4 regions of the Kosakonia radicincitans DSM 16656 genome follow, and region 1 is predicted to be linked to each of the others. Evidence: predicted binding sites of a transcription regulator. Region 1 holds the regulator's gene; each other region holds the start of a gene.
What was found. The regulator CRP, encoded in region 1, controls carbon source genes, mostly activating them, when cyclic AMP is high. The targets are predictions, from matches to a motif close to ATGTGANNNNNNTCACAT.
Positions count from the first base shown of each region.

Region 1 (3,156 bases):
GTCAACAGTTGCAATGAGTACACCGCGGTAATGGTAAAGCCGACCATCGCCCAGCCGTAGTTTTTGCGGATAATCAGATAGCTGACCAGCGTAATCAATAACATGGCCGTCAGCGTAAAGCCGAGCGGAACATGAAAGTGCAACGTGATCCCGGCGATCACCAGCCCGGCAATGGTTCCTGCCGCCCGGTGGACAATGCGTACGCGTGTCGCGCCATAACCATTTTGCGTAACAAACATAATTGTCATCATGATCCAGTAGGGCTTCGGCAGATGCAGGGCGCTGCCCATCAGGCCGGCAATACTGAGCATCACACTGATGCGCGCCGCATTACGCAGCGCGGCGGATTTCAGGGACAAATAGCTTTTCAGCGCCGGGAGAAATGGTAATCGACGCTGCTTCTCTGCCATCAAATCGCGGATGTACAGAGGACGCTGCGTACGTAGTACGCGGGCGATGCGGCTAAAGTGCCAGGCGCAGAACTGGCCTACCGGATTATCCGGGTGCTGGCGGGCGATTTTTTCCAGCGCGCCAATTTGCTTCTCCATCGTGAAACGCGTCGGATACCGATGGTAGAGAATATCGTCCGCCAGCACGCGTAAACGGGCGGCAACGGTCTGCGCATTCCAGCGGATCACCTGCTCGGCATGGGTTTGTTCAACCAGTTTTTGTACTTCTTCCGGCTGGTGCAGGCTAACGGAAATATGCTCTTGCAAATCCAGCGCGACCTGGAAAACGCGCAGCAGGCGTTTGTAGTCGTTATGCTGATTGGCCGCCAGCATATGCAATTGTTGATAGCACTGGCTTATCATATCCACCGCTTTTTGCTGGCGTGCAAGCAGCGGCGGCAGGGCTTTTTCCGGATCGGCGTGCTGCGTCAGCAGGCTGTATTTGGCCTCGCAATAATCAGCCAGTTGCCGGTAGAGCAGGCTTAACGATTCGCGCAGCGGTTGTTCCCGCCACATCCAGAACCAGAACCAGTTAAACAGCCCGTACCACAGCGTGCCCAGCGCGTAGATCAGCAGTGGTTCCCACACCGGCATATTCCCGGCGAGGCTGAGCGTGAAGATGGCGGCAATCAGCGAGGCGGGCAGTAAGCGCGCGTGCAATGCGCTGATCTCGGCCGTGACGCCCAGTAGCAGGGTCAGCATGGTAAAGATCAGCGGCAGCGGAAGATCTTCCGCCAACAGCAATTGCACAGCCAGGCTGCTACCCGCAAACAGACTGCCGCCAATAATCAGGCGCTTAAAGAAACGCTTATGCGGCGTGTCGAGACCGGCAATATTGCAGCAAGCGGGAACGAGTGAGAAAAGCAGACCCTGTTGCAGATGGCCGACGAGCAGGCCAATCGCCACAGGCAGACATAACACCAGCGTTTGTCGCAGTGCGTAGTTGATTTCGGGGTGATAAATCAGCCTGCGCCACATGAGGAGAGAAAAACGGCGCGCCGGGTAAACGATGCGCCGTTTTACGGATTAACGTGTTCCGTATACCACGATGGTTTTACCGTGGGCGGAGATCAGGTTCTGATCTTCCAGCATTTTCAGGATGCGGCCGACAGTCTCACGGGAGCAGCCAACGATTTGGCCAATCTCCTGGCGAGTGATTTTAATCTGCATGCCGTCCGGGTGAGTCATTGCGTCCGGCTGTTTTGCCAGATTCAGCAGCGTCTGCGCGATACGGCCCGTTACGTCCAGGAACGCCAGGTTGCCGACTTTCTCCGAGGTCACCTGAAGGCGACGCGCCATCTGTGCGGAGAGGCGCATCAGAATATCCGGGTTCACCTGGATAAGCTGACGGAATTTTTTGTAGGAAATCTCGGCGACTTCACAAGCGGTCTTGGCGCGTACCCAGGCACTGCGCTCCTGACCTTCTTCGAACAAGCCCAGTTCACCGATAAAATCACCCTGATTAAGGTAAGAGAGAATCATCTCTTTACCTTCCTCATCCTTGATTAGCACTGCCACTGAGCCTTTAACGATGTAGTACAGCGTTTCCGCTTTTTCACCCTGGTGAATCAGCGTGCTCTTCGACGGGTACTTATGAATGTGGCAATGAGACAAGAACCATTCGAGAGTCGGGTCTGTTTGCGGTTTGCCAAGCACCATGCGCGGTTATCCTCTGTTATAAGCTGGCTCCGAAAGCGGGGATGTAGTTTCAGCCTGCTTCCGGGGTTGCAATCAAAGCTTCTCATGTCCTGAGAAGTAGGCCGTCAGCGTTATCTGCGGCCTCTAATCTACGATGTCATGCATACATGCGTAACATCCATTTATCTCTGTAGCATCCAGATTGTTTTAGCATAGGTTTTCACGCCTGTCTCCTGGTGTCTCGCTTCAGCATGACGCAGGTCGCCTTCCGTTGCGAGTTTTGTTATGTACGCGTAATCTGTGGAGAAAATTACTACTCCGGAGTGAATAAAATGCAGGCACGAGTGAAATGGGTTGAAGGGTTAACCTTCCTGGGTGAGTCCGCATCTGGCCACCAAATTCTGATGGACGGTAATTCCGGGGATAAAGCGCCAAGTCCGATGGAGATGGTGCTGATGGCTGCGGGCGGTTGCAGCGCAATTGACGTCGTTTCCATCCTGCAGAAAGGACGCCACGACGTGACCGACTGCGAAGTGAAGCTGACTTCCGAGCGCCGTGAAGAAGCGCCGCGTCTGTTTACGCACATCAATCTGCACTTTATCGTCACCGGTAAGGCGCTGAAAGACGCGGCGGTTTCCCGCGCGGTGGATCTGTCGGCAGAAAAATATTGCTCCGTAGCGTTGATGCTGGAGAAGGCCGTGAAGATCACCCACTCCTACGAGGTTATCGAAGCCTGATGCCCTGGCCCGGCGATCGGTTTGCCGGGCTACTTAATCTTTTTCCCTTCCATCAGCCGTTGCACCAGCGGCGTCATAATCAATTCCATCGCCAGCCCCATCTTGCCGCCCGGTACCACCAGCGTATCCATATGGGAAATAAACGAACCTTGCAGCATCGCCAACAGCCACGGGTAATCAATGCCCTGCAAATTCTGGAAGTGAATGACCACAAAGCTTTCATCGAGTGACGGAATGCCTTTTGCGGCAAAAGGGTTAGAAGTATCGACTGTCGGCACACGCTGGAAGTTGATGTGCGTACGGGAAAACTGCGGGGTGATAAAGTTGATGTA
Region 1 covers NZ_CP018016.1:405,286-408,441, forward strand. The annotation lists gene Y71_RS01865 (YccS/YhfK family putative transporter) at 1-1,427, opposite strand, end outside; gene crp (cAMP-activated global transcriptional regulator CRP) at 1,476-2,108, opposite strand; gene Y71_RS01880 (OsmC family protein) at 2,420-2,824, shown strand; gene Y71_RS01885 (phosphoribulokinase) at 2,854-3,156, opposite strand, start outside.

Region 2 (3,156 bases), 2.9 Mb from region 1:
GGAGGATTTAACCAGCCAGCAGACCGAGGTCGAATTGCGCATGCCTTCGCTATTGCCGGACGATTTTATTCCTGATGTTAATACGCGTCTGTCATTCTATAAACGCATCGCCAGCGCGAAAGATGCGAACGCACTGGAAGAGATAAAAGTCGAACTGATCGATCGCTTTGGGCTGCTACCGGATGCGGCGCGTAACCTGCTGGATATCGCCCTGTTGCGCCAGCAAGCGCAGAAGCTGGGGATCCGCAAACTGGAAGGCAATGAAAAAGGCGGCATCATCGAGTTCAACGAGAAAAACAATGTCAACCCGGTGTGGCTGATTGGTCTGCTGCAAAAACAGCCGCAGCATTTCCGTCTGGATGGTCCGACGCGGCTGAAATTTATGCAGGATCTGAGCGAACGGAAAACCCGCATGGGCTGGGTGCGTAATTTTATGCAGCAACTGGCCGAAAACGCCGTCGCCTGATGGTCTCAGCGCCGGGCCGCCTGGCCCGGCCCGTTATTTTTCGCAATATTTACAAATATTTTGCAATAGCCAGGGTTTCCCGACACCCTGACCAATCATAATCCCATAACAAAGTTGTATATAAATAACCTCATGATTTAAATGGATTATGGTAATGAGAAGAATTACACGTTTTACCTGCTGGATCACCCTCCTCACCGTTGCGACCATCACCACCCTCACCTTGCCTGCTCGGGCAAATACCTGGCCATTACCAGCTGAGGGTAGCCGTCTGGTAGGCGAAAACCGCTATCATGTGGTGCAAAATGATGGCGGTTCACTGGAAGCGATCGCCAAAAAATATAATGTTGGTTTTCTTGCTCTGTTGCAGGCAAACCCGGGCATCGACCCTTATGTGCCGCGTGCTGGCAGCGTGCTGACGATCCCGCTGCAAACCCTGCTGCCGGATGTTCCACGCAAAGGTATTGTCATTAACCTCGCGGAACTGCGTCTCTATTACTACCCAGCGGGAAAAAACGAAGTGACGGTTTATCCGATCGGCATTGGTCAGTTAGGTGGCGATACCCTGACGCCAACAATGGTCACCACAGTTTCCGATAAACGTGCAAACCCCACATGGACGCCAACTGCCAACATCCGCGCGCGTTATAAGGCTCAGGGGATTGATCTGCCTGCGGTGATGCCAGCCGGGCCAGATAACCCGATGGGGCATCATGCGATCCGTCTTGCCGCGTTTGGCGGGGTTTACCTGCTGCACGGCACTAATGCTGATTTCGGTATCGGCATGCGCGTCAGCTCTGGCTGTATTCGCCTGCGCGATGCCGATATTTCCAGTCTGTTTGCCAACGTGACGCCAGGAACGCCGGTGAACATCATTAATGCGCCAATAAAAGCATCAGTTGAGCCGGACGGTAGACGGCTGGTTGAAGTACATCAACCGCTGTCGAAATCGATTGATGACGATCCGAAAACGCAGCCCATCGTGCTGAATGCCACGATGCAGGCCTTCAAAGACGATGCCCGTAGCGACGCCAGCATAATGAACCACGCAATAGAAATCCGCTCTGGTATGCCGGTTGATGTTACTCGTCATAGTGAGAGCGTCTTGCAGGCTCTGTAGAAAGTGAGCGAAAAGAAAAGGCCCGGCGATATACACCGGGCCTTTTTTATTGCAGTGGCACAGGGAGGAGAGGTTGGGGTTATTTGTAAAGCACCGCGGTACCGTGCAGGTTGTCAGAACCAGTCACTGAAGTGATGCGGAAAGATTTCGCGCCCATTTCATCGGCTTTTTGCGCCAGTTTGGCTTCAACGGAAGAGATATCGGAACCCGCACTGACACCAATGGCCGCAACTTCCTGCTGGCCTGTCGGCGCAGACTGAACTTCAACGGCAGCAAAGCTGGCAAAAGAGAGCGTACTGAGTGCAGCAGCGGCAAAAAGCGCAGTGATGTTTTTCATGATTTTTTCCTGAATGAAGATAAAAGATGTCGTTAACTATTAAGTTAACGATCGATAGGTAAATGATAAGTGTGATCTTCATCACTGGTCAACATATTTTTGTAATGAATGTTAATTAAAGTATTAATTGCTTAACTTTCATAATTATATGTTTTATTAATATGTGCTATTTTGCTGCTGGTCATTGGCGAAGATTATTTTTATAATGGTCGTTCAACAAACCAACAAAGGTTAAGCGGCAATATGACCAGTGAAGTCACCAGTTGCACCAAAAAATGCCGTGGCCGACCGAAAGTGTTCGACAGGGAAGCGGCGCTCGACAAAGCCATGACGCTGTTTTGGCAGCATGGCTACGAAGCCACATCATTATCCGATCTCGTGGAAGCCACCGGGGCGAAAGCACCGACGCTGTACGCTGAGTTCACCAATAAAGAGGGATTGTTCCGCGCGGTGCTCGATCGCTATATTGCGCGGTTCGCCCGACAGCACGAAGCCCAGTTGCTCTGTGAGGACAAACCAGTAGAAACCGCGCTGCTGGATTATTTCACCGCCGTGGCAAAGTGCTTCACCAGCACCGATACACCAGCCGGTTGTTTTATGATCAACACCTCGGCGACGCTGGCAGCTTCTTCGCAGGCCATCGCGCAAACGATCAAATCGCGGCATGCGCAGCAGGAAGATACCCTGCTCCAGTTCCTCTCTCAGCGCCAGCAGCGCGGTGAGATCCCGGCGGAGGCAGATCCTCAGGCGCTGGCTGAATTCCTTGGGTGTGTTTTGCAGGGGATGTCGATCAGTGCACGTGAAGGTGCCAGCGTTGAGAAGCTGCTACAGATCACGCGCACGACCCTGAGACTGTGGCCAAATTTGATCAAGGCATAAAAAAAATGAGACGGGAAACCGTCTCTTTTTTTATCTCTGTGATGGAGATATCACATTTCAATAATAGGTGAAAACTATCAGCTAAATCCCCCGCTTTGCTATTATTAATTGTGATTATTGCCGTGCTAATCATTCAGCAGAATGATACAAATAATAAGCGTCATGATGACACATTCACTGGCCTTCCTTTGCTCTCATTTTTACGCGCTGTAATGCATGACTTGTCGAGGATAAAGGGTACTTCACTGACTGATCACAAGCAGAAGGAAAATGGAGATGATTTTGCTATTACCATTCATTAAAGTGCTAATAGTAATTACATTGTTATTTGGTCTGTGGGTTATGTTAGGCGGT
Region 2 covers NZ_CP018016.1:3,344,177-3,347,332, forward strand. The annotation lists gene mfd (transcription-repair coupling factor) at 1-466, shown strand, start outside; gene ldtC (L,D-transpeptidase LdtC) at 615-1,586, shown strand; gene bhsA (multiple stress resistance protein BhsA) at 1,666-1,923, opposite strand; gene Y71_RS16075 (TetR/AcrR family transcriptional regulator) at 2,167-2,802, shown strand.
Region 2: bhsA (multiple stress resistance protein BhsA) is a predicted target of CRP. The motif match lies at 1,993-2,010, and genes of this name have one in related genera.

Region 3 (3,156 bases), 820 kb from region 1:
GATTACCCGGTCGCCAACGCGATGGGTGTCATTTCGTATCTGATTTGCGCGCTGCTTTCCTGGTTCTATTTACGCCACAGCCTGCAGGCGAAAGGAGCACAGCCATGAATACCTTCCGACAAAAACTGCGCGGCAGTTTTCTGCTGCAAACGCTGCTGCTGACATTTCTGGTGCTGGCGCTGTTCGGCCCGCTGCTGAATCTGCTGATCTGGACGGTGGCGGAGAGCTGGTTCTTTCCGCATACGCTGCCGAGCCAGTGGGGGCTGAAATACTGGAGCCAGGTGTTTAGCCCATATAGTGACGTTTCGGGTTCGCTGTCGGTAAGCGTGTTGATTGCCGTGCTGGCAGTGCTGGTTTGCCTGATCATCTCTGTACCGGCTGGTTATGCGCTTGCCCAGCGCGGTATGCCGTGTCGTGCGTTCTTTATGCTGCTGTTTCTGATCCCGCAGGCGTTTCCCAATCTGACGGTGTATATGAACGTGGCGCGGCTGTTTTATCAGTGGGGACTTAATGGCACGATTGCCGGCGTGGTACTGGTGCACAGCGTGCATGGGCTGATGTATTCCATCTGGATAAGCGTCGCGGCGTTTTCGTCGCTCGATCCGCTGCTGGCGCGCGCATCGCGCAATCTGGGCGCCGGGCCGGTGTATACGTTTTTCCATATTATTCTGCCGCAGGCCGCGCCAGGGCTGATTGCCGCCAGCATCTTTGTGTTTCTGGAATCGCTGGATGAGTTCACCGCCACCTTCTTCGTCGGCGCACCGGATATCACCACGCTGCCTATTTTGCTTTATACCGCCAGTATGTCGGGCAACTACCAGGTGTCGTCGATCACCGCGCTGATCCTGCTGGTGCCGTCGGTGCTGTTTATGCTGGTGATCCACAAGTTTATGCGCCCCGAGATGCTGTCGAAGCTGGGGAAATAAGCGGGCAGGAGACAATAAAAATGACGGGCTCCGTAAGGCAACCTGTCACTTCAGATACCGTCAAAAATAGCGACCATCGCACGGCGAATAACGTCGCGCCGGGCGTTATTTACTGAGGTTTTTTTCCATTCGACGATACAGAACAGCAGCGTGCTGATGGAGAAAGTGATGCCTCAGTAGCGCAGCGGCAGCGGGTTTAATTAGCCCGCATATATTATTTTCTGGATGGAAGATATCATTCCCATGCGAACGAAATCACAAAAGGAAATTTTTTTTCGGCAGGCAGGGGATATTCAGGGCTAAGTGGAGACACAAAAAAAAGCGCCCGCAGGCGCTTTTTTATCAGGTAATGACCATCGGCCAGTCTGGCGGGGCTTTACTTGAGACGTCCGCCATGACCTGCACCACGTTGTGCCAGATGTTGGTGAGATCCATCACTGTAATGCCCAGCAGACCGGTCGCGAACCAGCATGCCGCTGCTAAACCCATGCCGCTGCTGATCACTGCCAGACCGATATAATCAGCCCGACGGAAGCGAATATTCAGCGTGCTGGCCATAAACATCAACACTGCGCTCAATAACTGCCAGCGCAACAGAACTACGCTGGTGGTAAAGGTAGCCATGAAACCATCCTCAGAAAGAATCGAATACCGGGCGGACCAGGCGTTACGCGCGAGTGGCAAAGATGACGCAGAAGTCCGCAGAAGTAGCACAACAATGTGAAACGGGCTGGCCGTTTCAAGAATGTGTGAACTGTATCACATTTGATGATTTATTCACCAGTGGGAAAAGCATTTTTTGCGGGGTATTCCTACTAATTTTGGTGGGTTTGGCCGCGTTTTTTTCACCAGGATATATTGCTTAGCACTTGCGAGAATTAACCCTGGTATTATTCATGTATTAAAGTGATATTTAGCACCCTAATTGCCACAATATTTACAGTCCGCGGAACATATATTATGCTTGTGTGGTTAGCTTTATTTACCTGTTGATGATTATTCAGGCATCTGATCTCTATCGATATATTCTTTCTTGTCACGGTTTATGCGCAGTGCGCGTTTACGTTATGTGACAACTGTGGGCGAGTGTTTTTTCTTCCTGATTAAATCATGGCAGGTCGGTTTGGTGTTAATAACCTGCGAAAAGAAAAAATGAAAACAGAGAATTTAGCCGTTTCTTTAGGAGACGGTGCTGCGGCATTGACGCTTCTGGCGAAGTTGATGCCGTGGCTCGCTGCGCAACGCTCTATGGAAGATATATTGTCGGTCATCAACGCGTCCCTGGGCGCGCATCTTGCCTGGGTGGTGATCGAGCAGGACGACGCATGGCAGATAGCCTGCAGCGGAGAGATGGAGTGTACGATCCGCGATGCGCAGACCCTGCTGGAACAGTTGCAACTGCGCCGTAATCAGCGTGCCTGGCGCGTTATATGCTGGCGACGGCATGTTGGAAAATTATTATTTCCGACACAGTCATTCTCCACCAATAAATTGCAAAGCGGTATATTATGTAAGCTGAATTATAAAGATGCGAGTATCAAAGGTTATTTCTTTTTAGCGTTTGCCTATCCTTTGCCGTCACTGTCAATAATCAAGAACGTGGTTATTATTCTGGTGGAGAAGCTTAAAGATTATATGGAGGAAATTCTTGTCAGAGAACGTGCCGCTAAAGAAATGCAGCGCGTCGTAACACAATATAAAGCACTGTTCGATCGTGCCCCGGTTTTAATGAATTCTTTCGATAAATCGAATCGTTGTATTTTATGGAATGGCGAGTGTGAACGTTTATTTGGCTGGAGCATTAATGAGCTTAATCAGCAGCCCGATCCATTAGCACTCTTTTTCCCCGATCCGGAGATGCGCCAGCAAATTCGCTCTTCGATTAATACTTCGCCCGCCGTCGATATGCATGAGTGGCATCCGATACGGCGCGATGGTCAGATGCTGACCGTGCTTTGGTCAAATATTTTGCTGCCGGATCGCTCGATCCTGAGTATTGGCCTGGATATCACCGAGCGTAAAAAAGTGGAGCGGCAGCTGGAGAAAAAAGCGACGATTGACGATCTGACCGGCTGCTATAATCGTTTTTCTATGCTACGGAAGTTAAAGGAGGCGCTGGTACAGTGCAAACCTGAGGATTCTCGTAGCCATTTCAGTCTGTTAATGCTGGATCTGGATCACTTCAAAAATATCAACGATCGCTGGGGACATCTGACGGGCGACGCAGCGC
Region 3 covers NZ_CP018016.1:5,401,596-5,404,751, reverse strand. The annotation lists gene Y71_RS25995 (ABC transporter permease) at 1-108, shown strand, start outside; gene Y71_RS25990 (ABC transporter permease) at 105-926, shown strand; gene Y71_RS25985 (YjcB family protein) at 1,269-1,550, opposite strand; gene Y71_RS25980 (GGDEF domain-containing protein) at 2,079-3,156, shown strand, end outside.
Region 3: Y71_RS25985 (YjcB family protein) is a predicted target of CRP. The motif match lies at 1,674-1,691, and genes of this name have one in related genera.

Region 4 (3,156 bases), 1.7 Mb from region 1:
TGTGGTGACGGAACATCGGCAAAGGCGAGGGTGCTGACGCCGGTAAACTGTACCGAACGGAAGACGCCGCCCAGGAACAGCACCACAAAGGTAAGCCAGACAGGCGTTGCCGAGGTAAGAAAAGCGCAGGCCAGCAGCGCCAGCACATTCAGCGCGCCGTTAATTAGCAGCAACTTTTTAAAGCCCAGCCAGCGAATCAGCGGCGTCGTGGCGGGTTTGATCGTCAGGTTACCGGCAAATACCGCCAGCACCAGCAGCCCAGCGTGGAAAGGATCCATACCAAAACCGACCTGGAACAGTAGCGGCAGCAGAAAAGGGACGGCGCTTATTGATGCGCGAAACAGCGAGCCGCCGTACATCGTCACACGAAAGGTCGGCACCTGCAGCGCATCCAGCCGGATCATCGGCCATTGCGCACGCCGGAAATGGCGCAAGGTAAAGGCCAGCGTTAAACCGCCCAGTATCAGCAACCCGCTGGTCAGCACGCCTTGCGGCTGCTCTGCGCCTAAATCCTCCATGGCATAAACCAGGCTGACCATCGCCATCGACGTGGCGATAAACCCCGGTAAATCGAACGGGCGCCGCTCCTCTTCACGAATATTGGGAATGATGCGCAGCGCCAGCAAAATCGCCATAATTCCCAGCGGCACATTAATAAAGAAGATCCAACGCCAGTCAGCGTAATGTGTAATAAATCCCCCCAGCGGCGGGCCGATGATCGGCGCGACCAGCGCGGGCCAGGTGAGCGTGGCGATGGCGGTAATAAGCTGATGTTTTGGCGTGGTGCGCAGTACGGCGAGGCGCCCAACCGGCACCATCAATGCGCCGCCAACACCCTGTAAAATACGCATGCTGACAAACATCTCTACGCTGGTCGACAGCCCACACAATATCGATGCCATGGTGAAGATAGCCAGCGCCATGGAAAAGACATTGCGCGCGCCAAAGCGATCGGCGATCCAGCCGCTGGCCGGGATCAGCACAGCAAGGGTAATTAAATAAGCGCTGATACCGATGTTCAGCGCAACAGCTTCGACACCAAACGTTTTTGCCATATCCGGCAGGGCGGTCGCGATTACCGTGCCGTCGATAAACTCCATAAAGAAAGCGCCGGCTACCAGTAGCGCAGCGGGAGAAAGACCTCCAGTCTTCCGCAAAAGGGTGCTTTCACTCATTGTGGATCTGCCATTTGCAAAAATAATTGAGAATACTAAAGAAAACTTTAGTGCGCTAACTGCAGGATTTATAACTGAATTTTTAACAAAGCTACTGCATTTTCATTTTTTGAAACGTGATTTCTATCACATGATGGTTGATTTTTGTGATGGAGGTCATATTATGTACGCATTGAGACGTAACACCTGCATAACAAATCGCCGGAGCAAAAATGAAACTGCGTAAAATTCTGAAGCATATGTTTGAAACCTATTGCAAAACATTCAAAGACGTACCGCCAGGCGCTATGTTCTGATGATAAAAAAACCTGCTGAAGCAGGTTTTTTTATGCCTGTCGTCCGCCTGCCAGGCCTACTCATACACATGAATTCCCGCTACTATGGCGCACTTTATTTAAGGAGCGCCTATGTCACAGAATCTCTCCACCGACCAGGAACTGGTATCCGATATCGTTGCCTGTCAACTCGTCATCAAACAGATCCTCGACGTTATCGACGTCATCGCGCCGGTCGAAGTGCGTGAGAAAATGTCTCACCAGCTTAAGAGCATCGATTTTGCTACCCACCCGGCAGCGGCCGACCCGGTTACCCGCCGTGCAATCCAGAAAGCTATCGCCTTAATTGAACTGAAATTTACCCCTCAGGGGGAAGCTCACTAAGGACTCTGCCTGGCAGGGATGTGACGCAGCGGGAATTATGAAACGCTGTTTTGATCAACAATAAGCCCACTTTAATCAACCCACCTTCAACGTAAGGAGTCGGACATGAAAAAAGTGGCGGTGTTGTTGGCGCCCGGTTTCGAAGAAGCAGAAGCGATTATCACCATTGATATCCTGCGTCGCTTAAATATTGAAGTCGAAACACTGGCCTGCGCGGAGTCCCGCGCGGTGGTCAGTTATCACGCTATCCCGATGGTTGCAGACAGCACGCTGGCAGAGCGTCAGGCAAAGCTGTATGACGCCGTCGTCTTACCCGGCGGGCCGCAGGGCAGCGTGAATCTGGCTGCCAGCAAAGCGGTGGTGCAATTTATTGAACAGCATGACACAGCCGGCAAGTTAATTTGCCCTATCTGTTCCGCTGCTGCGCGCGTGCTGGGCGGCAACGGCTTGCTGAAGGGCCGCCGCTATGTCTGCTCCGGCGATCTGTACGAAACTGTCAATGATGGTGAGTATGTGGACGCGCCAGTGGTGGAAGATGGCAACCTGATCAGCGGTAAAGGCCTCGGGCTGGCTTTCAATTTTGCGTTGACGATTGCTGCGCGTTTGCAGGGGGACGAAACTGCAGCGCGAGATCACGCCGATCATATCTACTATAGCTGGTGATTTTTCTGCCCGGATGCGCCCTGCATCCGGGACAAGGATAAGCTGGCTGATGTTATGGATTATCCTGCTTTTACCCTTTCTATTTGTCTGACAAAATCGGCTGTTTTTATGTGCTATATCGCTGAATTTATGTACAGAATTACTGTAATTCTGCGGTGTGATGCCGCTCTCCTATGGAGAATCAATTTCCCGCTAAAACTACTTCCAGCACAGGTGTCCAGGGATGTGCGGACTCTAATGCCTTGTTTTATTAACTTTTAAATGAACCGGTAATTATTTTTCCCTACATAAAAGAAAGCTAAAGCTGGAGTTTACCATGCACAAATTCACTAAAGCGTTGGCGGCCATCGGTCTGGCTGCCGTTATGTCACAATCCGCTATCGCTGAAACGATGAAGCTCGGGTTCCTGGTTAAACAGCCAGAAGAACCCTGGTTCCAGACTGAATGGAAGTTTGCCGACAAGGCGGGCAAAGATTTAGGTTTTGAAGTGATTAAAATCGCCGTCCCTGATGGTGAAAAAACGCTGAACGCCATTGATAGCCTGGCGGCCAGCGGCGCAAAAGGATTTGTTATTTGTACTCCGGATCCCAAACTGGGCTCAGCGATTGTCGCCAAAGCGCGGGGTTATGACATGAAAGTCATTGCGGTGGACGACCAGT
Region 4 covers NZ_CP018016.1:2,145,838-2,148,993, forward strand. The annotation lists gene Y71_RS10510 (MFS transporter) at 1-1,175, opposite strand, end outside; gene azuC (stress response protein AzuC) at 1,388-1,471, shown strand; gene Y71_RS10515 (DUF2766 family protein) at 1,583-1,834, shown strand; gene Y71_RS10520 (DJ-1 family glyoxalase III) at 1,940-2,497, shown strand; gene Y71_RS10530 (arabinose ABC transporter substrate-binding protein) at 2,814-3,156, shown strand, end outside.
Region 4: azuC (stress response protein AzuC) is a predicted target of CRP. The motif match lies at 1,290-1,307, and genes of this name have one in related genera.